DNA from 4 places in the Streptomyces sp. NPDC058051 genome. Region 3 is predicted to be linked to each of the others. Evidence: riboswitches for the same ligand, from Rfam matches in the RefSeq annotation. Region 3 holds a riboswitch; each other region holds the start of a gene.
The links. Region 3 has a riboswitch for cyclic di-AMP ahead of ACFVUT_RS29910 (M23 family metallopeptidase). Riboswitches for the same ligand answer to the same signal wherever they lie in the genome.

Region 1 (5,845 bases), on a different contig from region 3:
GTCGCGGAGGGGCTCGACGAGCTCCCGGAGACGGTCTGAACCATTTACCGGGAGAGAGCCGCGACATCCTTATTCGGAGTCGCGGCTTTTTACTTTCCCGCCCTCGGGCGAGCGGACCTAATTCGGGCAGCCCAAAGAAAGCCCTCACGAAATTACTGCTCTTTGTATACGGCGTAATTGTTAATGCCGAACACTCGTGGTGTTTACGGAATGTTGCGAACTCCTCACCCGGTCGACCCGGGCGGTCTCCGGCCTTCGGGCCGGCCGGTCGTTGCGGCGCAGCCGGTGCGCGACCGCGGCCCGTTCGGCATGCTGGGTGGCCAGGGCCCGGGCGCGTTCCGCGTCGCCCCGCGCCACCGCGTCCACGATGGCTCCGTGCTCGGCCCACGAATCCACCGGACGGGCCGGCTGCTCGACGGTGTACATCCAGGCGATCTTGTGCCGGAGCTGGGTGAGCAGCGCGATCAGGCTGGAACTGCCGGAGGCCTGCGCCAACGTCTCGTGGAACCAGCCGCCCAGCGAGCGCAGGTCCTCCCCCTCGCCCCGCCGCGCACGCTCCTGGCCGAGCCTGACCAGACCCCGCAGGACCTTGAGATGCGCCTCGGTGCGACGCTGAGCGGCGCGTGCGGCGCCCAGCGGCTCCAGCAGCATCCGCACCTCCAGGAGGTCGGCGGCCTCCTGCTCGGTGGGCTCGGCGACACAGGCGCCCGCATGTCTGCGCGTGACCACGAAGCCCTCGGACTCCAGGGTGCGCAGCGCTTCCCGCACCGGGACACGGGAGACCCCGTAACGACGCGCCAGCAACTCCTCGGTGAGTCGGCCGCCCCGTTCGAAGACACCGGAGACGATGTCGTCACGGATCGCCGTGCATACCGAATGCGCCGGAATGCGCATATCCGAACCTCCGCCTTAATCCCCGCGAAACGCGGCCGACCGACGCCTCTTCTGCGACTCTATTGCAAGGCGGCCGAATTTCCGATGCCGGGTGGAAATTCGTGAATATCTTTGGCCGCAGGACGGTTCCGGGCACAGGCACTGCGGGCGGGCGCGAAGGCCGAGCACGGAGACCCGGGCGCAGGCACTGCGGGCGGGCGCGGAGACCGGGGACGGCAAAGGCCCCGGCGAGCTGCTGCCGGGGCCTTTGGGGGGTGCTGCGTGCGGCGCGCGTCGGTCAGACGTTGACGCCGTGGGCGCGCAGGTACGCGACGGGATCCATGTCGGAGCCGTACGACGGGGTGGTGCGGGCCTCGAAGTGGAGGTGCGGTCCGGTGGAGTTGCCGGTCGAGCCGGAGAGGCCGATCCGCTGCCCCGCGCCGACGCTCTGGCCGACGGAGACGCCGATCGAGGAGAGGTGGCCGTACTGCGTGTACGTGCCGTCCGTCATCCGGAGCACGATGTTGTTGCCGTATGCACCGCCCCAGCCGGCCTCGACGACCGTACCGGCGCCGACGGCGACGACGGAGCTGCCGGACGCGGCGTGGAAGTCGATGCCCGAGTGACTGCCGGAGGACCAGAGCGAGCCGCTGGACTTGTACCCGGTGGTGACGTACGAACCGGCGACCGGGAGCTGGAAGGAACCCAGGCGGGTGCGCTCGGCGGACCGGGCGGCACGGACCTTCTCGGCCCGCGCCTCGGTCGCGCGCTGCGCCTCGGCCAAGGCGTCCGCCTTCTTCTTCGCTTCGGCCTTCTTCCTGGCCTCCGCCTTCTTCTCGGCCTCAGCCTTCCGCTGGGCCTCCGCCTTCGCCTTCGCCGCAGCATCGGCCTGGCGCTGCTGCGCGTCGGCCTGGGCGTCGATCTGCTCGGCGAGAGCACTCTCGATGGCGATGACCTGGCTCAGTCCGGTCTCGCCGGTGGAGGAGTCCGCGGCAACGGCCGGGGCGGCCATGCCGCCGATGACGCCGGTGGTGGCCAGCGTCGCGACGCCGACGATCTTCGCGCTGCCGCGCGTCAGCCGGCTGGGGGCACGATGCTTCCCGGTGGCACGGGTGAACGCCATGAAGTGGCTGATCCTTTCCTTCCTTCTCGCCTACCGGGTTAGCTGACGGGTTCGGAGCAGGAAGGTCTCCTACGGACGCCCCGGCCTCACCGAGGCTCAGACATCCGATTCACCCCAGGGACTGCGTGGGTCCCCGGCTCCCCAGGCTCGCGCCTGACGGGGACTCGGCGATGGCTGCCCGGTACGTCACGGATGTGGCATACGAGTGGCGGACAGCCCAGCCGACGCTAAGCGGGGGCACTTTCATTCACCAAACGGACAGGCCGTTTTGTAGCGCATCCCACAGGGCAGACAGGCAACCTCTCCACCAAAAGAGGACAAAAGAGAAGACCCCGGCGAGATCTGCCTCACAGGGGTCTTCCTTATGTGCTGACATATCGATACATAGCCGGTCGGCGAATCGGTCGGCCGACGGGTGCGGTCCGCGCCCGGCCTGCTCGCTGTCGTGTGTGACAGCCCACGGGTGGACTGCCACACACGACAACGCGGCCGGTCGGCCGAAGCCCGCCGCGGGGCCGGACACCGTCCTGCGCCGCGGCGGGTGCGACCGCGGCCGGGGCGGACCGACCGTCAGCCGGCGACCACCGACACCGCTCCGATGCCCAGCGCCCGGACCGGCTCCTCGATCCGCGCCGCATCTCCGACGAGGATCGTGACCAGCCGGTCGACCGGGAAGGCGTTGACCACCGCCGCGGTCGCCTCGACCGTGCCGGTCTCCGCGAGCCGGGTGTACAGCCGTGCTTGGTAGTCGTCCGGGAGATGCTGCTCGACCTGGTCGGCGAGGGTGCCCGCGACCGAGGCCGCCGTCTCGAACTTCAGCGGTGCGACACCCACGAGGTTCTGCACGGCCGTCTCACGCTCTCCGTCGGTCAGTCCCTCGGCCGCCAGGGTCCGCAGGACCGTCCACAGGTCCTTCAGCGCCGGTTCCGTGGACTCCGTGTCCACCGACCCGCTGATGGCGAGCATGGCCGCGCCGGTCGCCCCCGACGCGGAATCCGGGGCCGACGACCGCAGCACCTGGGCGAAGGCCCGTACGCCGTAGGTGTAGCCCTTCTCCTCGCGCAGCACGCGGTCCAGCCGGGAGGTCAGCGTGCCGCCCAGGCAGTACGTGCCCAGCACCTGGGCCGGCCACACGCTGTCGTGCCGGTCGGCGCCGATCCGGCCGATCAGCAGTTGCGTCTGCACCGCGCCCGGGCGGTCCACGATCACCACGCGACCGGAGTCGTCGGCGGTGATCGGCGGGGCGGGCCGGGGCTCCGCGGAGTCCCCCGACCAGTCGCCGAGGGTGTCGGCGAGCAGGGCGTCCAGGTCGATGCCGGTGAGATCGCCGACGACCACGGCGGTCGCCGTGGAGGGCCGGACATGGGCGTCGAAGAAGGCGCGCACGGCTGCCGAGTCGATCCGCTCCACCGTCTCCTCGGAGCCCAGGCGCGGGCGCGACATCCGGGCCTCGGCCGGAAAGAGCTCCTTGGAGAGCTGCTTGGCGGCGCGCCGGGCCGGGTTGGCCTGCTCGTGCGGGATCTCGTCGAGCCGGTTGCGTACCAGCCGTTCGACCTCGCTGTCGGCGAAGGCAGGCGCCCGCAGCGCCTCGGCGACCAGGGCGAGCGCCTTGGCCAGCCGGGAGGCAGGGACCTCCAGGGAGACACGGACGCCGGGGTGGTCGGCGTGCGCGTCGAGGGTGGCGCCGCAGCGCTCCAGCTCGGCGGCGAACTCCTCGGCGGTGTGCTTGTCGGTGCCCTCGGACAGGGCCCGCGACATGATCGTTGCCACGCCGTCGAGGCCCTCGGGCTCGGCGTCCAGCGGGGCGTCGAGGAAGATCTCGACCGCGACGACCTGCTGGCCGGGCCGGTGGCAGCGCAGCACCGTGAGCCCGTTGGGCAGGGCACCGCGCTCGGGCGCGGGAAAGGCCCAGGGGCGGGCGACGCCGGGGGTCGGCTGCGGGTGGTACTGCATCGAAACTCCAGTCGCGGCAGCGTCGGTCACTTGTCCGCTCCTTCGTGCGCGTCGGTGTCTTCGGCGTCGGTCTCATCGGTGTCCGCTGCGTCTGCGGGTTCGGCCGCATCGACCGGCTCGTAGACCAGCACCGCACGGTTGTCGGGGCGCAGCTGGGCCTTGGCGACCGCCTGGACCTCTTCCGCGGTGACGTCGAGCACCCGCTGTACGGCCGTCAGAGCGAGCTGCGGGTCGCCGAACAGGACGGCGAAGCGGCAGAGTTCGTCCGCGCGGCCCGCGACCGTACCGAGCCGGTCCAGCCACTCGCGTTCCAACTGGGCCTGCGCACGTTCCATTTCCTCGGGCGTCGGGCCCTCGGCGGCGAACCGGGCGAGCTCCTCGTCGACCGCGTCCTCGATCTGCGGCACCTCGACGCCGCCGGACGTCTTCACGTCCAGCCAGCCCAGCGAGGGGGCCCCGGCCAGCCGCAGCAGCCCGAACCCGGCCGCCACGGCCGTACGGTCACGGCGGACCAGGCGGTTGTGCAGCCGCGACGACTCGCCGCCACCGAGCACGGTCAGGGCGAGGTCTGCCGCGTCGCACTCGCGGGTGCCGTCGTGCGGCAGCCGGTAGGCGGCCATGAGCGCCCGCGCCGGAACCTCCTCGCGCACCTCTTCGCGCAGTTGCTCGCCGATGACCTCGGGGAGCGTGCCGTCGCGCGGCGGCTGCTTGCCGTCGTGGGACGGGATGGAGCCGAAGTACTTCTCGATCCAGGCGAGGGTCTGCTCGGGGTCGATGTCGCCGACGACCGAGAGCACCGCGTTGTTGGGCGCGTAGTACGTACGGAAGAAGGTGCGGGCGTCCTCAAGGGTCGCGGCGTCCAGGTCCGCCATCGAGCCGATCGGCGTGTGGTGGTACGGATGGCCCTCGGGGTAGGCCAGCGCCGTCAGTTTCTCGAACGCCGTGCCGTAGGGGACGTTGTCGTAGCGCTGGCGGCGCTCGTTCTTGACGACGTCACGCTGGTTCTCCATCGACTCCTCGTCGAGCGCGGCGAGCAGCGAGCCCATCCGGTCGGCTTCGAGCCAGAGAGCCAGCTCCAGCTGGTGCGTGGGCATCGTCTCGAAGTAGTTGGTGCGCTCGAAGCTGGTGGTCCCGTTGAGCGAACCGCCGGCTCCTTGCACCAGCTCGAAGTGCCCGTTCCCCTTGACCTGGCCGGAGCCCTGGAACATCAGGTGCTCGAAGAGGTGAGCCAGCCCGGTGCGTCCCTTGACCTCGTGGCGCGAACCGACGTCGTACCAGAGGCAGACCGCGGCGACCGGGGTCAGATGGTCCTCGGAGAGCACCACGCGCAGGCCGTTGGCCAGACGGTGCTCGGTCGCTGTCAAGCCGCCGGAGCCGGCCTGGGCTGTGGCCGTGTGACCCATGGGCATGTACGTCCCTTCGATCGCGATACTGGATTTCCTGCGAGACCTGCCACTGTAAGCAAGCGCACGGACGCCTGGCGAAGTTCCCATGCCGTGGAAGTTCGCGGGAAAGAGGGGCGCGCGCACGGAGGGACAGGACGTGGGACCGCGTCCGCAGGGGGCCGGAACGGCTCTTGGGACGGGTCGAGGTCGGCGATGTCAGTGCGGAGGTCCACAATGGTCCGCGTCAGAACCTGAGGTTGCCCGAACAGAATCCGTGAAGGAGTCGCAGCAGCGATGGCCCGCCGCAGCACGAAGACCCCGCCGCCGGACGACTTCGAGGAGAACATCCTCGACATCGACGTCGTCGACGAAATGCAGGGCTCCTTCCTTGAGTACGCGTACTCGGTGATCTACTCACGGGCCCTGCCGGACGCTCGTGACGGCATGAAGCCGGTGCACCGCCGCATCGTGTACCAGATGAACGAGATGGGCCTGCGGCCCGACCGCGGCT
Region 2 (5,845 bases), on a different contig from region 3:
TGCCCGCCGCTCCGCACGGCAGACTGGGGGGAGAGGTCCGCCTGCTCTTCACGCACGGGACGCGGCCGGGTCCACCCGGCGGCTCCTCGGGCTGCGACGCCCCACACCCGTGTGCTCTCGTCGCCTCGGTCCAAAGGACAGTCATGACCGCGCTCCAGGCATCCAGGCGCAACCGACGCTCCCGGACCGCGCTGGCCGGGGCCGCGGCTCTCGCCATCGCCTCGATCGGCCTCTGGGGCGCCACCGGGGCCCCCGCACGGGCCGCCCGCCTCCCCACCCCCGATCACGTGGTGGTCGTGGTGATGGAGAACCACTCCCGCGCCCAGGTGATCGGCAGTTCCGGCGCCCCGTACATCAACGACACGCTCAAGAGGGGTGGCGCCGAGCTCACCCGGTCCTTCGCGCTCACCCACCCCAGCGAACCGAACTACTACATGCTGTTCTCGGGCTCCGATCAGGGCCGTACCGACGACAGTTGCGTCAAGGTCGGCTCCCTGTCCGCGCCCGACCTCGCCTCCGAACTGATCGCCGCGGGCAAGACCTGGGCCAGCTACAACGAGACTCTGCCCCGCCAGGGGTCGACCGTCTGCAGCAGCGGCGACTACGCCCAGAAACACAACCCCTGGTTCGGCTTCTCCAATGTGCCGACCAGCACCGCGAAGACCATGGCCCAGTTCCCGACCGACTTCACCACGCTGCCCAAGGTGTCGTTCGTCGTGCCGAACCTGTGCGACGACATGCACGACTGCTCGGTCTCCACGGGTGACACCTGGCTCAAGAACGAACTGGGCGCCTATGCCGACTGGGCCAGGACCCACAACAGCCTCCTGGTCGTCACGTTCGACGAGGGCAACACGCGGTCGGACAACCGCATCCCCACCGTCTTCTACGGACAGCACGTCGCCCCCGACAGTTCCAGCAGCGCCGCCTGCAACCACTACGACGTGCTCCGCACCCTGGAGGACCTGGCAGGGCTGACGACGCACGCCGGAAACGCGGCCTCGGCGTCCGACATCTCCGGCATCTGGAACTGACACCGCCGTGCTCCGGCACGCCGCGGGCGTCCGGAGCGCGGGAAGGCGGGCATCGCCGCAGGTCGCGCATCCGCGGTCTTGATGCCAGCCTGGAAGCATGGCTTGGGCGTCATGGACGACTCGCGGTGTGTTCTCCGGGCACGGTGGCGTGCTCACGGACGAGGTCGGTGTCCTGTCCGGAGACCTGACGGTTCACACGACCTGGGCCGACGACACGGCCCAGGTCACTGTGCAGTACACCGGAGCGAGCGACTGGTTCACCATGTCGGGCAGCCCCGTGCCGTGCCCGTCGGAGGACGACAGCCGGCACCTTCACGACGCGGTGGTGCGGTCCGTCCGGGAGGGGGCGGGGGCCACGGTTCCCCGGCCACCGCCCCGGAAGCCGCATCGGCCTGCGGAGGGCACCCGGGGATGAGGGCTGCGAAGGCACGACTCCCCCGCCGCACCCGGGAACGAGGAGGGGCCGGGGCACGGTGAGGACGCGCTGTCCGAGCCTCTAGGATCTCTCGGATGAGCAGAGCGTTCAGCGGCTGGACAGAGCAAGCGTTCGAGCTGCTTCTGCAGTTGGAGGGCAGCCCTTCGCAAGAAGCACGTGAGACACGTCGGAAGGACCGCGAGCGTCTCGTACGGCAGCCCATGATCGCGTTGCTCAACGACGTGGCCGACGCGGACGCGGCGTACGAGGACTTCTCGGTCTGGGGTTTCCGCAAGGATCCGTGGTGGTGGCAGCACCAGGCGGCGGTGATCCGGATCGCGCGCAACGTCGAGATCGGTCTGCGCTTCGACCTCGACGGGCTGCTGATCAGGGGCGGCTGGTCCTACCCGGACCCGGGGCAGATCCCGTCGTTCCGTGAGGCGGTTTCCGCGCGGGACACCGGACCCGGGCTGGCGCACGCCGTCGAGGCACTGGGGGCGCGGGGGTACGGGATCACCGGGGACATCATGAAGCGCATGCCGCGCGGGTACGACGCCGGTCATCCGCGGGCCGATCTGCTCCGGCACCGCTCGGTCCTCGCCGTCCGCCCGCTGGGCGGGGACTGCGCGGAGCACACGCCGGCGTTGGTCGATGCCGTGCTCCGGGCGGCAAAGGAGTTGGATCCCTTGCTGTCATGGCTCGCCGAGCATGTGACCGGCCCTGCTGCCGCCGCTTCCGCCGATCCGCCGCACGGCGTCGCGTCCGTGGGCAGTCCACACGGTTGAACAGCCGGAAGGCGGTCCTGACCGGCGGGCGGGGTGCCGAGGAGCCTGTCCGGCCCCTCGGCGCCCGTCGGTCGTGAACCGCCTTCCGCGCCGCTGTATGTCAGTACGCTCCGTAGACGTTGTCGATCGAGCCGTACTTGTCAGCCGCGTAGTTGCACGCGGCGGTGATGTTGGCGACCGGGTCGTAGCTGTCCATCGACGTACCGGGCACGTGGTAGGCACGGAACGTCGGGTCGATGATCTGCAGGAGACCCTTGGACGGGGTGCCCTTGGCGGCGTTCGAGTCCCAGTTGTTGATGGCCCGGGGGTTGCCGGAGGACTCGCGCATGATGTTGCGGTGGATGCCGTCGTAGCTGCCGGGGATGCCGTTCTTGGCCATGACGGCCAGCGATTCCTTGATCCAGCCGTCCAGGTCGTTCGTGTACGTCACGGCCGACGGGGCGGGGGCCGGGGCGGCGACGGTCGAGGCCGACGTTGCCGCGGAGGCGGCGGGCTCGGCCTTGGCTCCGATGGTCAGCTTCATGCCCGGGAAGATCAGCGCGGGATCGCCGCCGACAACCGCCCGGTTGTCCTCGTACAGCTTCTGCCAGCCGCCGCTGAGGGAATTCCCTCGCGCGATCTTGGAAAGGGTGTCGCCTGCGATCACCGTATAGGTGGTCGGCGCGTCCTTCTCTGCGGACTTCTCCTTGACGGTGGCAACCGTCGAAATCCCGGCCTTTTCGGCGGTGACGCTCTGCGCGGGTGCGGCCGAAGCGAAGCCGGCGCCGACCAGCGGAAGCGCGAGAGCAGCTCCACCCGTGGTCACCGCGATGAGACCGCGCGTCACGGAAATGGGCCGACGACGACGGTGGATACCCGTTGCGGACATGCTGAATTCCTCTCCGTCGCCTACGAGGTGAGCTGTCGGGTTCAGACTGGAGATGTCTGGTCGCACGCGAATGCGACTTCACCCCAAGCCGTTCCGGATACCGGATCGGCGCTTACCTGGGTTCCCCGCTCCTGCCGTACGTGAGTGATCGGATGGCCGGACGGCGGCAGGATTCGGCGTTCCGTCCGGGATTGACGGTGACCGTAGGCGAGAAACACGGAAAGGAACAAGCCCCTATTTGTGGATCACAATTCATTTGCAAGATCGAATGATGGAATCGGAAGTAATCCACTTCACACGACAATGCCAAATTCCCCGGCACAGAAGGGAACCGGAGCGCGCGCCGGGACGCCCCGGACTCCAAACGTGACTCACACCACGAGGAGAACAGAAGCGGCAATTCGGGCACCAAACGAAAGGGGCAACCTTCCGTAAGCATCCCTTTATTAACCAAGGGATCACTTCTATAGAAATCGCCCATATAGGGACATTCGCATATCCTTCTGGGTGCTCTGCTGTCGAGCGCACCCACAGGGCCCCACACCCTCGGGTACTCACCGACCGTCCGGCATCGGCGTCGGGCCTCCCGCCTCCACGACCGCGAAGCGCACGTCGCACACCGCGCGTCGCGAACCGGCTCGTCACTGCCTCCACGCGGCACCCGGGACTTCGCCTTCGGCCCTTCGAGTCGTCACCGCCGCAAGCAGCCGTGTTGCGGCTCGGTCGCGCCCCGGCCCGAACGGATCGGCCGCCACCGGTCTCACGCCCGAAGGGTGCGGGCCGCCGCCGCGACGACGGCCCGCACCCGGCCGGAACTCAGAGCCTGGCGATGATCTTGTTCATTTTCTCGATCTCGGCGGTCTGGGCCGCGATGACGGCCCCGGCAAGCTTCTTCGCATCGGCGTTGCCGCCGTTCTTCTGCTCGTCCTCGGCCATGGTGACCGCGCCCTCGTGGTGGCCGATCATGAGCTGGGCGAACTTCTTGTCGAAGTCCCTGCCCCTGGAGGCTTCCAGGTCACTCATGTCCTTGTCGGACATCATTCCGGGCATGCCCGGATGTGGTGCCGACCCGTGGTCCATGCCGGGCATGTCACCCATCGAGGACGAGGCCGAGGACAACGGCTTGCCCCAGGACGTCAGCCAACCCTTCATGGTGGTGATCTCCGGGTCCTGGGCCTTCTCGATCGCGGCGGCCAGCCCCTTGATCTCGGGATCGGTGGCGCGGCCGTCGGCAAGCTCCGCCATCTCTACGGCCTGCTGGTGGTGCGGGATCATCTGCTGCGCGAACCGCACGTCCGCGTCGTTGAACGAACCGCCGGGGGAGGCCGACGCGGAGGCACTGCCGGAGCCGTGGTCCATGCCGGAAACGGACGAGCCGTGGGCCGTGGGCGCTTCTGAGGAACCGCAGGCCACCGGCGCGAGAGCGAGTGCGGTAACGGCGCCGGCAGCCGCGAGTGCGCGGCGGCGGGCAGGGGAGGACAGGGGTGCGAACATCACACGTTCTTTCCAGGTGGTTGCGCCACCTCGGTGGCGCGCGAAAGGGGCAGGTCGTCGGCCCGCTTCCGGCCTGACGGCCGGGAAGCGGCGGACACCTGTCACGTCCGCGCGACGCACACCTGGACGAGGAGTTCCCGGCCGGCGAACGGCGGACCCCGTCGTGCCGGTCCGTGGACCGTCGTACGTCGCATCGCCGACACCCGCGCGGCCAGGACGACGAGGCCCAGCGCCATGAGCAGCGGCAGCAGCCGGTCGCGCGCGGGGGTGGACACGCACGAGTCGCCCTTCATCCCCGGCATGACGGCAGCCGCACGAGCGGCGCCCTGCTCGTCCGGAACGGCCCTGTGGCCGCCCCCGGTCGTCATGGAGACAGGAGCGTGCGAGGTCATGGCCATGGCGCCGTGGCAGCCCTCGGCCGCACTCGCCGGGGCCCCGTGCATGAGGAACAGCCCGCCCAGGAGGGCACACAGCACGAGCAGCCGGGACACTCCCGGTGTGCGCATCCGCCTGCGATCCACGGCTGCCTCGGATTCTCGGTCGTACGAGTCCTGCGGTACGAGCTCGACGATACCCCCATGGGGTTTCCGCGGCCTCGGAGCTCGGCCGCCCACGCGGCCGTAGGTCCTCGTCCGCAGCGGACCGGATCCCCCAAGTCCCTCGCGGCGACGGCGACGGCACCGGCCCGGGGCAGCGGCGGCTCACCGAGCGCTGCGGGCCCGTGTCCAGGCGGCCTCGCGCAGCAGGCGCAGGCCGTTGAGGCCGACGATGACGGTGGAGCCCTCGTGACCTGCGACCCCGAGGGGAAGCGGAAGTGTGCCCACCAGGTCCCAGACGACGAGGCCGGCGATGAAGACGGCTGCGATCGCCAGGTTCTGCACCACGAGGCGACGGCACCGGCGCGAGAGGGACACGACGGTGGGGACGGTGGACAGTTCGTCGCGGACGACGATCGCGTCGGCGGTCTCCAGGGCGAGGTCCGATCCGGCTCTGCCCATGGCGATCCCGGTGTGGGCGGCGGCCAGCGCCGGGGCGTCGTTGACACCGTCCCCGACCATGAGGACCTTCCGTCCCGCGTCCGCCATCTCCCGGACCGCGCCGACCTTGTCCTGCGGCAGCAGCCCCGCCCGCACGTCGCCGATCCCCGCGTCGGCCGCCAGGTGGGCGGCGGCACGCGGATGGTCGCCGGTGACCAGCACCGGCGTCCTCCCGGTGAGTGCGGTGAGGCGGGCGACGGTCGCACGGGCGT
Region 3 (5,845 bases):
GCCCGTCGTAGCGGTCTCGGGCGCGGGGTCGGGTTGCCGGGTCATGCCCGGAGGCTACCCCGACGGCTCCGGCCGGGGCAGGCGCGGCTCCGGGCCGCCGCCCGCAGTTCGGACCCGGCCGGGAGAGGGGTTCGATGGTCTCCGGGGGAAGGCCCGGGCGGGTTCAGACGAGGAGCTTCGTCTTTGCCCGCTGGTACTCCTCCTCCGTGATGGCACCCCGGTCCTTCAGTTCGGCGAGCTTCGTGAGGTCCTCCACGTGCCCGCCCTTCTTCGGGCCGCCCGCGTCGGAGGTGCCGGCGGCCTCTCGTACGTACGCCTTGAAGGCCGTCTCGCGTTCCTGTGCCTCTTTGATGTCCCGCTTTCCCATGGATGTGCCACGGATGATCACGTACAGCAGCACGCCCAGGTACGGCAGGAGCAGGGCCACGATCAGCCAGCCGGCCTTGCCCCAGCCGCCGAGGTCGTCGCTCCGGAAGATGTCCGTGATGACCTTGAGGAGCAGGAAGAACCACATGACCCAGAGGAAGAGCCAGAGCATGGTCCAGAAGAGGTTGAGCAGCGGGTAGTTGTCCATGTTCGACTCCCTGATCACCGCGAGTGCATCACGTCGACTGACTGAAGCGTAAACAAGTCATATCACCGCATATCTTCACTCGCCCGTTGCCGTGGAGACCCTGCTCCGGGGGCGGTCCTCCACGGCGGGTGCGGAGTACCGTGGAATTGTCGAGGGAGGCCCGAGCCTCCAGGAGGCGGGGTCGCCTCGTGTTCATGAAGCGGTGTGAGATGCGGCGTGAGCGGCGGTGTGGTGAGCAGGCGTACGCACGGATCCTCGCGAGGGCGTATGCACACGGCTGATGAGTCCGCCCGGAGCCCGGTCGGGGCGATCGGCCGCGTCACGGTGCCGATCCCGCCCAATGGTCCGGGCGAAGTACTGGTGGCTGTGCGGGGCGGGTCGGAGGCCTACACCGCATGGTCGACGACGTCGATAGACAGGGACGTGCGCGTCGTTGTCGTCGACTCGATCTCGGCGCGCAGCGTGATCGTGGAACGCTTGCCGTCCTGATCCTCCAACGCGGTCACGCGGTCACGCGGTGACGCGATCGTGTGGTGACGCGGGGATGTCGAGCGGCGACGCGGGTACGTCGAGCAGTCACGTACGGCAGGAGTCTTCCGATGTTCTTCTGGCACGTTCCCGCCCCCAACGAGGCGATGCTCGTATCCGGCTCCAAGAGGCAGACGCTGGAAACCCAGTTCCGGATCGTCACCGGGCACGGCAGTTTCGTGCTTCCGGTGAAGCAGAAAGTGCGCATGCTCTCCCTGGCGCTGCGCGAGGCGGAGATCACCGAGGACTGCGTGACGCAGCAGGGGATCCGCCTCAACGTCCGGGCCGTCGCCGTCTTCAAGGTCGGCGACGACGCCGTGTCCATCGCCAACGCGGCACGGCGCTTCCTCACCGAGCAGGAGCAGATGGAGGAGCTCGTCGGCCGGATCTTCGCAGGCCACCTGCGCTCCATCGTCGGTGGACTGACCGTCGAGCAGATCATCCGCGAGCGCAATCGGGTCTCCCAGGAGGTCATCGCGGGCAGCCACGGCGAGATGGAGAAGCTCGGCATCGTGGTGGACGCCCTGCAGATCCAGGAGATCGAGGACGCCACCGGATACATCAACAACCTCGCCGCCCCGCACGCCGCCGCTGTCGCCAGCCAGGCCCGGATCGCCGAGGCCAAGGCCGACCAGGAAGCCAGCCAGCGCGAGCAGCAGGCCGCCGCGCTCAAGGCGGAGTACGAACGGGACACCGCGATCAAGCGGGCCGGCTTCCTCGCCGAGACCGAGCAGTACAACGCCCGTGCCGCGCAGTCCGGGCCGCTCGCGCAGGCCAGGGCCTCGCAGGAGGTCATCGAGGAGCAGACCGCGCTGGCCGAACGGCAGGCCGCACTTGCCGCGCAACGGCTCGAAGCGGACGTCAGGCGACCGGCGGACGCCGAGGCATACCGCCAGCGCACCCTCGCGGAGGCGGCCCGTGACCGGGCGCAGTTCGAGGCCGACGGCGGTGCGTACACCGAGCGGACGCTCGCCCAGGCGCAGGCCGACGCCAACAGTGTGCGCGCGGCCTCGCTGCGCGACGGCAACCAGGAGCTCATCGCGGCCAACCGCATCGTGGAGAACCTGCCCGCCCTGGCCGACGCCGCCGCCCGCGGCATGTCGGGGGCCGACCTCACCGTCCTCAACGGCACCAACGGTGTCAACGAGATGGCGGCGGGCGTCGTCAGCCAGGGGCTCGCGATCCTCCACTCGCTGCAGCGCGGCGCGAGCCCGATGAAGCCGGCGTCGTTCGCCGGGAAGACCGCTCCACGGATCACCGAGACGAACTGAGCGGGGCGCGGGCGGCGCGAGGGCTGCGCGCGGACGGTGGTTCGAGGGATGCCAGGCAGGCATGGTGCGCCGGTGGTCGTGGTGCGGTCGGTGGTCATGATGCGCGCGTGGTCATGAGTGCGCTGGACATGCCGTACAGTTGTATTCACCGACGCGGGGTGGAGCAGCTCGGTAGCTCGCTGGGCTCATAACCCAGAGGTCGCAGGTTCAAATCCTGTCCCCGCTACTGAAGATTCAGGCCCGGCACGCATGACGCGTGCCGGGCCTGAATCATGTCTGCGCCGTGTTGCGCACGCGGTACGCCCGGCCTGCGTGTCGTGGAGTGGTAGACCCGGCGGCCTGTGAGCTGCGCCACGTGCGCACCCCATTGGCCGATGACGATTCGCCGCACGACGTCGCTCCGGCGAGCCTGGGAGTGGGCGCGGTACCGTCCGCAGCCGCGCGTGTACCGGGCAGGAGAGCACAGGTGGGGAAGCGGCTGAAGCGGCGTGGTGGACACGGCGAGGACAGCGGAGCCCTCACCCGGCGGTTCGTCCGCAAGCTGCCCGCCCTGATGATCATCGGCGGAGTGGTGTTCGACGCCTTCACGCCGCCGACCTTCACCGCCATTCCGCTCTTCGTGGCGGCGCCCCTGATCGCGGCACCCTTCTTCTCGCTGCGCAGCACCATCCGCACCGGTATCGCCGCGACGCTGGCCGTCATCGTGCTGCGCGTGTACAACAACAAGCTGCCGTTGGTCGTCCCACTCATCGAACTGCTCACCCTGGTCACCGTCTCGGTCCTCGCGGTCGTGATCAACACGGTCGTGCGGCGCGGCAACGAGCAGCTGGCTTCCGCGCGGGTCATCGCGGAGACCGCCATGCGGGCGGTGCTGCCGAAGCCGTCCGACCGGATCGGCGGGCTGCATGTGGCGGCGCGGTACGAGGCGGCGCAGGCGGACGAGTTCGTCGGCGGTGACCTGTTCGCCGTGACGGACACCCCGCAGGGGGTGCGGCTGGTGGTCGGGGACGTACGGGGAAAGGGGCTCGACGCCGTCGAGTCGGTGGCGGTGGTCATCGGGGCGTTCCGGGAGGCGGCCGAGCAGGAGCGTTCGCTGGAGGGTGTGGCGCAGCGGCTGGAGCGGGCACTGGCGCGGGAGGGGACGCGGGGCGGGCTGGATGCCGTCGAGGGCTTCATCACCGCGGTACTGGCCGAGATCCCGTCCGGGGTGAACCGGGTGCGGGTCGTCAACCGCGGTCACCCCGAGCCGATCCTGCTGCACTCGGACGGGGCACTGGAGGTGCTGCGGCCCACGGCGCCCGCGCTGCCGCTCGGGATGGGGCTGGGGGCGTGGCCCGACCGGGCCGACGAGTGGGATCTGCCGGCCGGGACGACCCTCCTGCTCTACACCGACGGTCTCTCCGAGGCGAGGGATACCGAGGGAGTCTTCTACGATCCGGCGGCCCGGTTGCGTGGACGGATCTTCCCGGGGCCCGAGGAGCTGCTGTCCGCGCTGACCGATGACGTACGGCGCCATACGGGGGGCGAGACGACTGACGACATGGCGCTGCTCGCGGTCATACGGCCCGCGGAGGGGCAGCCGGACCGGCGCAGGACCGTGAGGATCGTGGGCGTGGACGAGATGTGACGGGCGGGGGCGGGGGGCTTGTGGGGCGTGCGGGTGTGGGGGTGGCGGTGTCGGCGGGCGTTTAGTGGGGTGCGCGTCGTGCGGTCCGGCGGTGACATCGGCACGCGATGCCACCGTGCGTAATCGAAAGGCGTCGCTCCGCATAACAGTTGACGCAACGTCAGAAACCCGGTAGTGGCTGAAGGGTAATTAACTCATCCAGTTACGCGCGATTTTGTCCAGTAAAGTCCAGGCCAAAGACGTGAACGATCAGTGGGAACGGCTTGGAATCAGGCCCGTGCGTCTATTAACGTTCGATAACGCAGCGCGGTCGTCCCAGCCGTCGTCAGTGGCGGCACCGTGCGCGAGCGCCGAATTCCGCAAGGGAACCGGGGAACCACCTACATGGGGTGAATCGGACACCTGTGTCTCGTGAGAGGCAGTGGCGTCCGTAGGAGACCTTCCTGCTCCGAACCCGTCAGCTAACCCGGTAGGCGAGAAGGAAGGAAAGGAGTGCGCCCCCGTGGCGTCCAACAAGCCTGCCCCCGAGTCCCCCTCGCGCTTCAACCCCGAGTTCGGTTCCGACTTCGGCGCTGACTCTGGATCAGGATGTGGTTCCGGTTACGGAACCGCCGGGACGGGAACGGCGTTCGGCGCCGATTACGGCACCGGGCCCGGCGGCTTCAACCCCGAGTTCGGCGGCGACCTCCGCGCCGACGAGCATGGTGAGCCCGCCCGAAGCTGGGACGAGTGGAACCCCACCGAGGAGTCCGTCCGCCCCGTGCGCGGCAAGCACCGCGTCGCCAAGCAGCGCAACGGACTTGCCCGTAGCTCCACGGTGCTCGGGGTCGGCGTCATCGCGGCGGTCGGCGCGGGCGGCATGGCCAGCGCGCAGAGCAAGCCGCCGGTCTCCATCTCCCTTCCCGACGCCATCACGAACAACCTTCCCGACGCCAAGTCCCTTCCCGGTGTGGGCTCCCTGTTCTCCGGCGAGTCCGAGGCCGACAAGGCCGAGATCGCCGCCGCTGCCGCCCCGCTCACCACTGCCGGCCTCACCGCGGTCGACGCCGAGCAGGGCACGACGGACGCCGGCGAGGCCCTTCGCGCCCGCATCCTCCAGCAGGCCGAGCAGCAGCAGGACGCCGCCGACGCCGAGGCCAAGGCGGCTCAGGAGAAGGAGGCCGCGGAGAAGGCCGCCGCCGAGGCCAAGAAGCAGCAGGACGCGGCCGAGGCCAAGGCCGCCGCCGAGAAGAAGAAGGCGGAAGAGGAGGCCAAGGCGAAGGCCGAGGCACTGCGGCTTGCCAAGCTGGCCGCCAGCTACGCCATCCCGACCTCCTCGTACACGATCACCTCGACGTTCGGCCAGGCCGGCTCGATGTGGTCCTCCGGGTACCACACCGGTCTCGACTTCGCGGCGCCGACCGGCACCCCGATCAAGGCCATACACACGGGCACCATCACGTCGGCAGGCTGGTCCGGTTCGTACGGCTACCGCACGGTGCTGGAGCTTGAGGACGGTACGGAGCTGTGGTTCTGCCACCAGTCCTCGATCGGCGTGAGCGTCGGGCAGAAGGTCACCACCGGTGACACCATCGGACGGGTCGGCGCGACCGGCAACGTCACGGGCCCGCACCTCCACCTGGAGGTCCACACCCCCGACGGCACGGGCATCGACCCGATGGCCTGGCTGCGGGACAAGGGCCTCACCCCCTGATCGGCCGACCCGCCCCTCCCCACCCGCGTGATCCGAACCGGTTCACCGGTTGTTGAACTCCGGCAGTCCTGACGCTCACCCCCCGACGTCAGGGCTGCCGGTTCTGTCGGAGTCGAGGCCGCGGTGTCCGGTTCTGTCAGAACCGCGGCCCG
Region 4 (5,845 bases), on a different contig from region 3:
GGCCGCCAACAGGGGGAGCGGCCCGCCGCCGGATCTCTCGGCGGGGTGACCGGGATGCCGTCCGGGTGCGGAGCGGCGGTGAAGCCGGTCACCTGGTCAGGACGCTAAGCCCGGGGCCAGGGGAAGAGTCGTAATGACGCCTATTGTCCGAAGTTGGCGCGGCCTTGTCGCAGATTGATCGGAAAAATTGCACCAGAGTCAGGCAATTGGTGCAGACGCGAGTGAAGTGCCAGGAAGTCGCACCCGCCCGTGGGATGGTGATATGGCCGGGGCTAGGCTGCGGACCCATGGACGTACTCATCAATGTCTTCGTCGCGCTGCACATCATCGGTATCGCCTGCCTGCTGGGCGGCTTCCTGACCCAGATGAAGGCGATGGGCGCGGGCACGGCCCGGTTCGTCCCGGCGATGCTGCACGGCGCGCTGACGATGCTGGTGACCGGTGTCGCGCTGGTCGGGCTGAACCAGGCCGACGATCATCAGGTGAACAACATCAAGATCGGCATCAAGCTGCTGTTCCTGGTCGTGATCCTCGCGCTCGTCTACATCAAGCGGGACGAGGAGAAGGTCGACAAGGGGGCCTTCGCGGCGGTGGGCGGGCTGACGCTCGTCAACATCTTCATCGCCACGCTCTGGACCTGAGCCCGGCCCGCGTCGTCCTTCCGGGCGCTCTGGATCCTGCCCGGACGTCGGCTCTTGACCGGGTCTTGAGTCCCTGCCCGGGCGTCGGCCCTCGACCGGGCCGTGGGCCCTTCCTGGACCTCGGCCCTTGCCCGGACTTCGGCCGTCGCCCGGACTTCGGCTCCCGCCCGGACTTCGGGCCCCGCCCGGACCTCGGGCCCGGACAGGGATCGCCCCGAGGTCCGTAGAAGGACAAGGGCAGAGGTGCTCCGCGTGCTACGCCGGGCGCACGCTGCCGTAGATCGGCATGTAGTAGATCGACTCCTCGCGCACATTCGCCCCCGGCTTCGGTGCGTGGATCATCATCCCGTCACCCTTGTAGATGCCGACGTGGCTGATGTCGTCGTAGAAGAAGACGAGGTCGCCCGGCTGGAGATCGGCCGTCGCGATCCGGGTACCTATCTCCACCTGGTCCCAGGTGGTGCGCGGGATGTCGACGCCGGCGGCCTTCCATGCCGCCTGGGTGAGCCCGGAGCAGTCGTACGAGGACGGGCCCGTCGCACCCCATACGTACGGCTTGCCGATCTGGGCCGCGGCGAAGGCGAGGGCCTTCTCCGCCTTGGTGGTGGCGCTGCTGTCCGCACCGGTTCCGGTGCCGCTGCCGGAGCCCGCCTCCTTCGCGGCCTCCGCCGCCTTGCGCTCCGCCTCGGCCTTGGCGGCGGCCTGCTGCTTGGCGAGCTCCGCCGCCTTGCGCTTGGCCTCCTCCTCCTTCTTGCGCTCCAGCGCCGCGAGCCGTGCCTTCTCCTCGGCGGTGAGCTTCGACAGCAGCGTGCGCGCCTCGCCCAGCTTCTGCTGGACGTTCTCCTTGCTGGTGCGCAGCGTGCTCTGCGCCGTGGTCAGCGTCTCCAGGCTCCGTACCGCCTCGGCGCGCTTCTTCGACGTCTCGACCTGCTCCGTACGGAAGTCCGAGACCGCCTTCTGCTGCTGATCGGTCATCCGGTTCATCAGCTGCTTCTGGTCGAAGTACGACTGCGGGTCGTCGGCCAGGAAGAAGGTGGCGGTCGGCGCGATGGAGCCGGTGCGGTACTGGGCGGCGGCGTAGGCGCCGAGCGTCCTGCGGGCCTCGTTGAGCTTGTCGGCGCGCTTCGCCACCTCCTCCAGCAGGCCGTCGACCTTGGCGCGCTGGGTGGCGGAGGCTTCCTTCGCCCGGTTGTACTGCTGGGTCGCGGTGCCCGCCTGCCGGTAGAGGTCGTCGACCTTCTTCTGGACGTCCTCGACGCTGGGCTTCGGAGCGGGGGCGGCTGTGGCGCTCTGCGTGGAGAGCAGGGTCACGGTCGCCAGTGCGGCCGTCGTGAGGCCGACAGCCGGTGTGGTGGTGCGCACGCGGGTGCGCGGTTTGCGATGCGACGCCAAGGCCGGCATCTCCTTCCGTGGCGCGCCTACCGGGTTAGCTGTCGGGTTCGGGCGGAACGGAAGGCTGCCCTACGGTCCGAGTGGGGGACATGGACCGATTCACCCCGGTGCTGCGTATGGGTCCCCGGTTCCGAACTCCTCTGAGGGCAGCCCGGATTCGGCGCGGGTGTCCGCTCGGCGTGGTTCGCCTCAGGGGGTACGGACCACCCGGTCGAGCACGCTAGCCAACCCGTGGGGCCGCTGTGAAGGTCGATGTTCGATATGCCCGATACATTTTCGTGACCTGGGTGCGGTGGGGCGGCCAGGGCGGACGGCAGCCCGGAATCCCTCACCCGGTGTGGAGATCCGCTCTCTTTGCGTGCCCGTCTGCGGGGTGCGGTTCGCCATGCGGCCCTCGCGTGTCGGTGCGGCGGCCTAGACTCGACAAGCGATGAGCAGCCTCTTTGACGACAGCTTCCTGGCCGGCCTCCAGCACACGGAGGAAGGGCCCCCGCCGCCCCCCGAGGACTCCGCACCCGAAGAGGTGCCGGAGGACCTCTTCGCGGGCGTGTTCGACGGGCCCCCACCGCCCAGGGACGCGTACTACCGCGACGGCGCGCACCGCCCAGTGATCGACGCCGCGGCGCTGCTCGACGGGCTGAACACCGAGCAGCGCGCCGCCGTGGTGCACGCGGGCTCCCCGCTGCTCATCGTCGCCGGGGCGGGCTCCGGCAAGACCCGGGTGCTGACCCACCGGATCGCCCACCTCCTCGCCGAGCGCGGAGTGCACCCCGGCCAGATCCTGGCGATCACCTTCACCAACAAGGCCGCGGGCGAGATGAAGGAGCGCGTCGAACAGCTCGTCGGACCGCGGGCCAACGCCATGTGGGTCATGACCTTCCACAGCGCGTGCGTACGCATCCTGCGCCGTGAGTCGAAGAAGCTCGGCTTCACCTCGTCGTTCTCCATCTACGACGCCGCCGACTCCAAGCGGCTGATGGCCCTGGTCTGCCGCGATCTCGACCTCGACCCCAAGCGCTTCCCGCCGAAGTCCTTCACGGCCAAGGTCTCCAACCTGAAGAACGAGCTGATCGACGAGGAGACCTTCGCCGGCCAGGCTGCCGACGGTTTCGAGAAGACCCTCGCCCAGGCCTACGCGATGTACCAGTCCCGGCTGCGCGAGGCCAACGCACTCGACTTCGACGACATCATCATGACGACGGTCCACCTGCTCCAGGCGTTCCCCGACGTCGCCGAGCACTACCGCCGCCGCTTCCGGCACGTCCTGGTCGACGAGTACCAGGACACCAACCACGCCCAGTACACCCTCGTACGCGAACTGGTCGGCCCGGCCGGCGAGGGCGACGCCCCCGCCGAGCTGTGCGTCGTCGGTGACGCGGACCAGTCGATCTACGCCTTCCGAGGCGCGACCATCCGCAACATCCTCCAGTTCGAGGAGGACTACCCGAACGCGACCACGATCCTCCTGGAGCAGAACTACCGCTCCACGCAGACGATCCTGTCCGCCGCCAACGCGGTCATCGAGCGCAACGAGAGCCGCCGCCCCAAGAACCTCTGGACGAACGCCGGCACGGGCGCCCGGATCACCGGCTACGTCGCCGACACCGAGCACGACGAGGCACAGTTCGTCGCCGACGAGATCGACCGGCTGACCGACGCCGGTGACGCCAAGGCGGGCGACGTCGCGATCTTCTACCGGACGAACGCGCAGTCCCGTGTCTTCGAAGAGATCTTCATCCGCGTCGGCCTGCCCTACAAGGTCGTCGGCGGCGTGCGCTTCTACGAGCGCAAGGAGGTCCGGGACGTCCTGGCCTACCTCCGGGTCCTCGCCAACCCCGAGGACAGCGTCCCGCTGCGCCGCATCCTCAATGTGCCCAAGCGCGGCATCGGCGACCGCGCCGAGGCGATGATCGACGCGCTGTCCCTGCGCGAGAAGATCACCTTCCCGCAGGCGCTGCGCCGGGTCGACGAGGCGTACGGCATGGCGGCCCGGTCGGCCAACGCCGTCAAACGGTTCAACACGCTGATGGAGGAGCTGGGCACGATCGTCGAGTCCGGTGCGGGCCCGGCCGTGGTCCTGGAGGCCGTAATGGAGCGCACGGGCTACCTCGCCGAACTCCAGGCGTCCACCGACCCGCAGGACGAGACCCGCATCGAGAACCTTCAGGAACTCGCGGCCGTCGCCCTCGAATTCGAGCAGGAGCGGGGTGAGGCCGGCGAGGAGGGGGCGGGCACGCTCGCCGAGTTCCTGGAGAAGGTCGCCCTCGTCGCCGACTCCGACCAGATCCCCGACGAGGACGAGGACGGCTCCGGCGTCATCACGCTGATGACGCTGCACACCGCGAAGGGGCTCGAATTCCCGGTGGTCTTCCTGACCGGCATGGAGGACGGCGTCTTCCCACACATGCGGGCGCTCGGCCAGGTCAAGGAGCTGGAGGAGGAGCGGCGGCTCGCGTACGTGGGCATCACCCGGGCCCGCGAGCGCCTCTACCTGACCCGTGCGGCGATGCGCAGCGCGTGGGGCCAGCCTTCGTACAACCCGCCCTCGCGGTTCCTGGAGGAGATCCCGGACCAGCACCTGGAGTGGAAGCGGACCGGGCCGATGGCGGCCCCGGCCGGACCGACGTCGGGGATCACCTCGTCGCTGTCCTCGTCGCGTGCGCGCTCCGGCCCCTCGGGCTTCGCGACCCGGCGGACCTCGGACAAGCCGACGATCACGCTGGCCGTCGGAGACCGCGTCACACACGACCAGTTCGGGCTCGGCACGGTGACGGCGGTCGAGGGCGTCGGCGACCAGGCGAAGGCGACAGTCGACTTCGGGGACGAGCGTCCGAAGAAGCTGCTGCTGCGGTACGCGCCGGTCGAGAAGCTGTAGGTGACGCGGGTGGGACGGGCGACAAGGCGGTAGGCCTGTCGCCCGACGGTGGCGAGTAGGCGTCGGCCGGTAGCCGGTAGCCGGTAGCCGGTAGCCGGTAGCCGGTAGCCGGTAGGCGTTCGGTGGACTGGTCCAGACCGGGCGGCCGAGGACTGGGCAGCCGATCGGCCGGGGTGGCTCAGGTCGGGTCGACGCCGTGGCTGCGGAGCCAGGGAAGCGGATCTATTGCCGCGCCGCCACCGGGCCGTACCTCGAAGTGCATGTGCGGGCCGGTCGAGTTGCCGGAGTTGCCGGAGTACGCGATGACGTCGCCGGCCTTGACCGGACCCGAGCGGATCTTGGTGCTGCTGAGGTGGCAGTACCAGGTCTCGGTCCCGTCGGCCATGGTGACGATGGCCATGTTCCCGTAGGCGCTGTTCCACTGGGTGCGTACGGTGCCGTCGGTCGCGGCCATCACGGGTGTTCCGTACGAGACGGGGAAGTCGATGCCCGTGTGCACGGACATCCAGTTGACACCCGCCTGGCCGAAGTACGCGCTGAGGCCGTGCTGCGCGACCGGCACGACGAATTTGGGGCGCAGCGCCTCCTTGCGGGCGGCCTCTTCCTCCCGCTTCTTCTTCTCCGCTGCCTGCCGCTCCCTCAGGTCGATGCGCTCCTGGGTACGGCTGGCGCGGTCGGCGAAGTTCTCCGCGTCGGCGCTGAGGTTGGCGAGCTGGGTGTCCAGCTTGTTGTTGGCGGCGACCGGTTTGACGGAACCGGGATCGGCGGCGGCCACCGTGGTGCTGTCGTCCTTCGTGTCCTCGCCGCCCAGTCCGCTGACGGAGGCCGCGGCGATTCCGGCCACGCTCATCACACAGGCGGAAGGAACGGCGACGGTGAGGAGCGCGGAACGCTTCGCGGGCGAACGCCGCCGACTACGGCCGCCGCCGCTGCGGGT

Region 1: it holds a riboswitch for cyclic di-AMP, as region 3 does, so the genes downstream of both, ACFVUT_RS27360 (M23 family metallopeptidase) here and ACFVUT_RS29910 (M23 family metallopeptidase) in region 3, are expected to answer to the same signal.
Region 2: it holds a riboswitch for cyclic di-AMP, as region 3 does, so the genes downstream of both, ACFVUT_RS17780 (transglycosylase SLT domain-containing protein) here and ACFVUT_RS29910 (M23 family metallopeptidase) in region 3, are expected to answer to the same signal.
Region 4: it holds a riboswitch for cyclic di-AMP, as region 3 does, so the genes downstream of both, ACFVUT_RS34140 (NlpC/P60 family protein) here and ACFVUT_RS29910 (M23 family metallopeptidase) in region 3, are expected to answer to the same signal.

The regions. Positions count from the first base shown of each region.
Region 1 covers NZ_JBHVRW010000020.1:104,984-110,828, reverse strand. Annotated here, with positions in the region: gene ACFVUT_RS27370 (HPr family phosphocarrier protein) at 1-39, shown strand, start outside; gene ACFVUT_RS27365 (GntR family transcriptional regulator) at 181-894, opposite strand; gene ACFVUT_RS27360 (M23 family metallopeptidase) at 1,172-1,996, opposite strand; cyclic di-AMP (ydaO/yuaA leader) riboswitch at 2,010-2,176, opposite strand; gene ACFVUT_RS27355 (M16 family metallopeptidase) at 2,567-3,949, opposite strand; gene ACFVUT_RS27350 (M16 family metallopeptidase) at 3,976-5,358, opposite strand; gene ACFVUT_RS27345 (DNA topoisomerase (ATP-hydrolyzing) subunit A) at 5,629-5,845, shown strand, end outside.
Region 2 covers NZ_JBHVRW010000010.1:59,215-65,059, reverse strand. Annotated here, with positions in the region: gene ACFVUT_RS17795 (alkaline phosphatase family protein) at 144-1,034, shown strand; gene ACFVUT_RS17790 (hypothetical protein) at 1,132-1,449, shown strand; gene ACFVUT_RS17785 (DUF2461 family protein) at 1,545-2,234, shown strand; gene ACFVUT_RS17780 (transglycosylase SLT domain-containing protein) at 2,335-3,102, opposite strand; cyclic di-AMP (ydaO/yuaA leader) riboswitch at 3,107-3,291, opposite strand; gene ACFVUT_RS17775 (DUF305 domain-containing protein) at 3,919-4,596, opposite strand; gene ACFVUT_RS17770 (hypothetical protein) at 4,698-5,102, opposite strand; gene ACFVUT_RS17765 (heavy metal translocating P-type ATPase) at 5,298-5,845, opposite strand, start outside.
Region 3 covers NZ_JBHVRW010000024.1:109,785-115,629, forward strand. Annotated here, with positions in the region: gene ACFVUT_RS29885 (hypothetical protein) at 1-45, opposite strand, end outside; gene ACFVUT_RS29890 (SHOCT domain-containing protein) at 164-574, opposite strand; gene ACFVUT_RS29895 (SPFH domain-containing protein) at 1,174-2,373, shown strand; tRNA gene ACFVUT_RS29900 (tRNA-Met) at 2,526-2,599, shown strand; gene ACFVUT_RS29905 (PP2C family protein-serine/threonine phosphatase) at 2,840-4,000, shown strand; cyclic di-AMP (ydaO/yuaA leader) riboswitch at 4,339-4,491, shown strand; gene ACFVUT_RS29910 (M23 family metallopeptidase) at 4,503-5,693, shown strand.
Region 4 covers NZ_JBHVRW010000034.1:45,623-51,467, reverse strand. Annotated here, with positions in the region: gene ACFVUT_RS34145 (hypothetical protein) at 288-641, shown strand; gene ACFVUT_RS34140 (NlpC/P60 family protein) at 897-2,042, opposite strand; cyclic di-AMP (ydaO/yuaA leader) riboswitch at 2,041-2,206, opposite strand; gene pcrA (DNA helicase PcrA) at 2,464-4,908, shown strand; gene ACFVUT_RS34130 (M23 family metallopeptidase) at 5,087-5,845, opposite strand, start outside.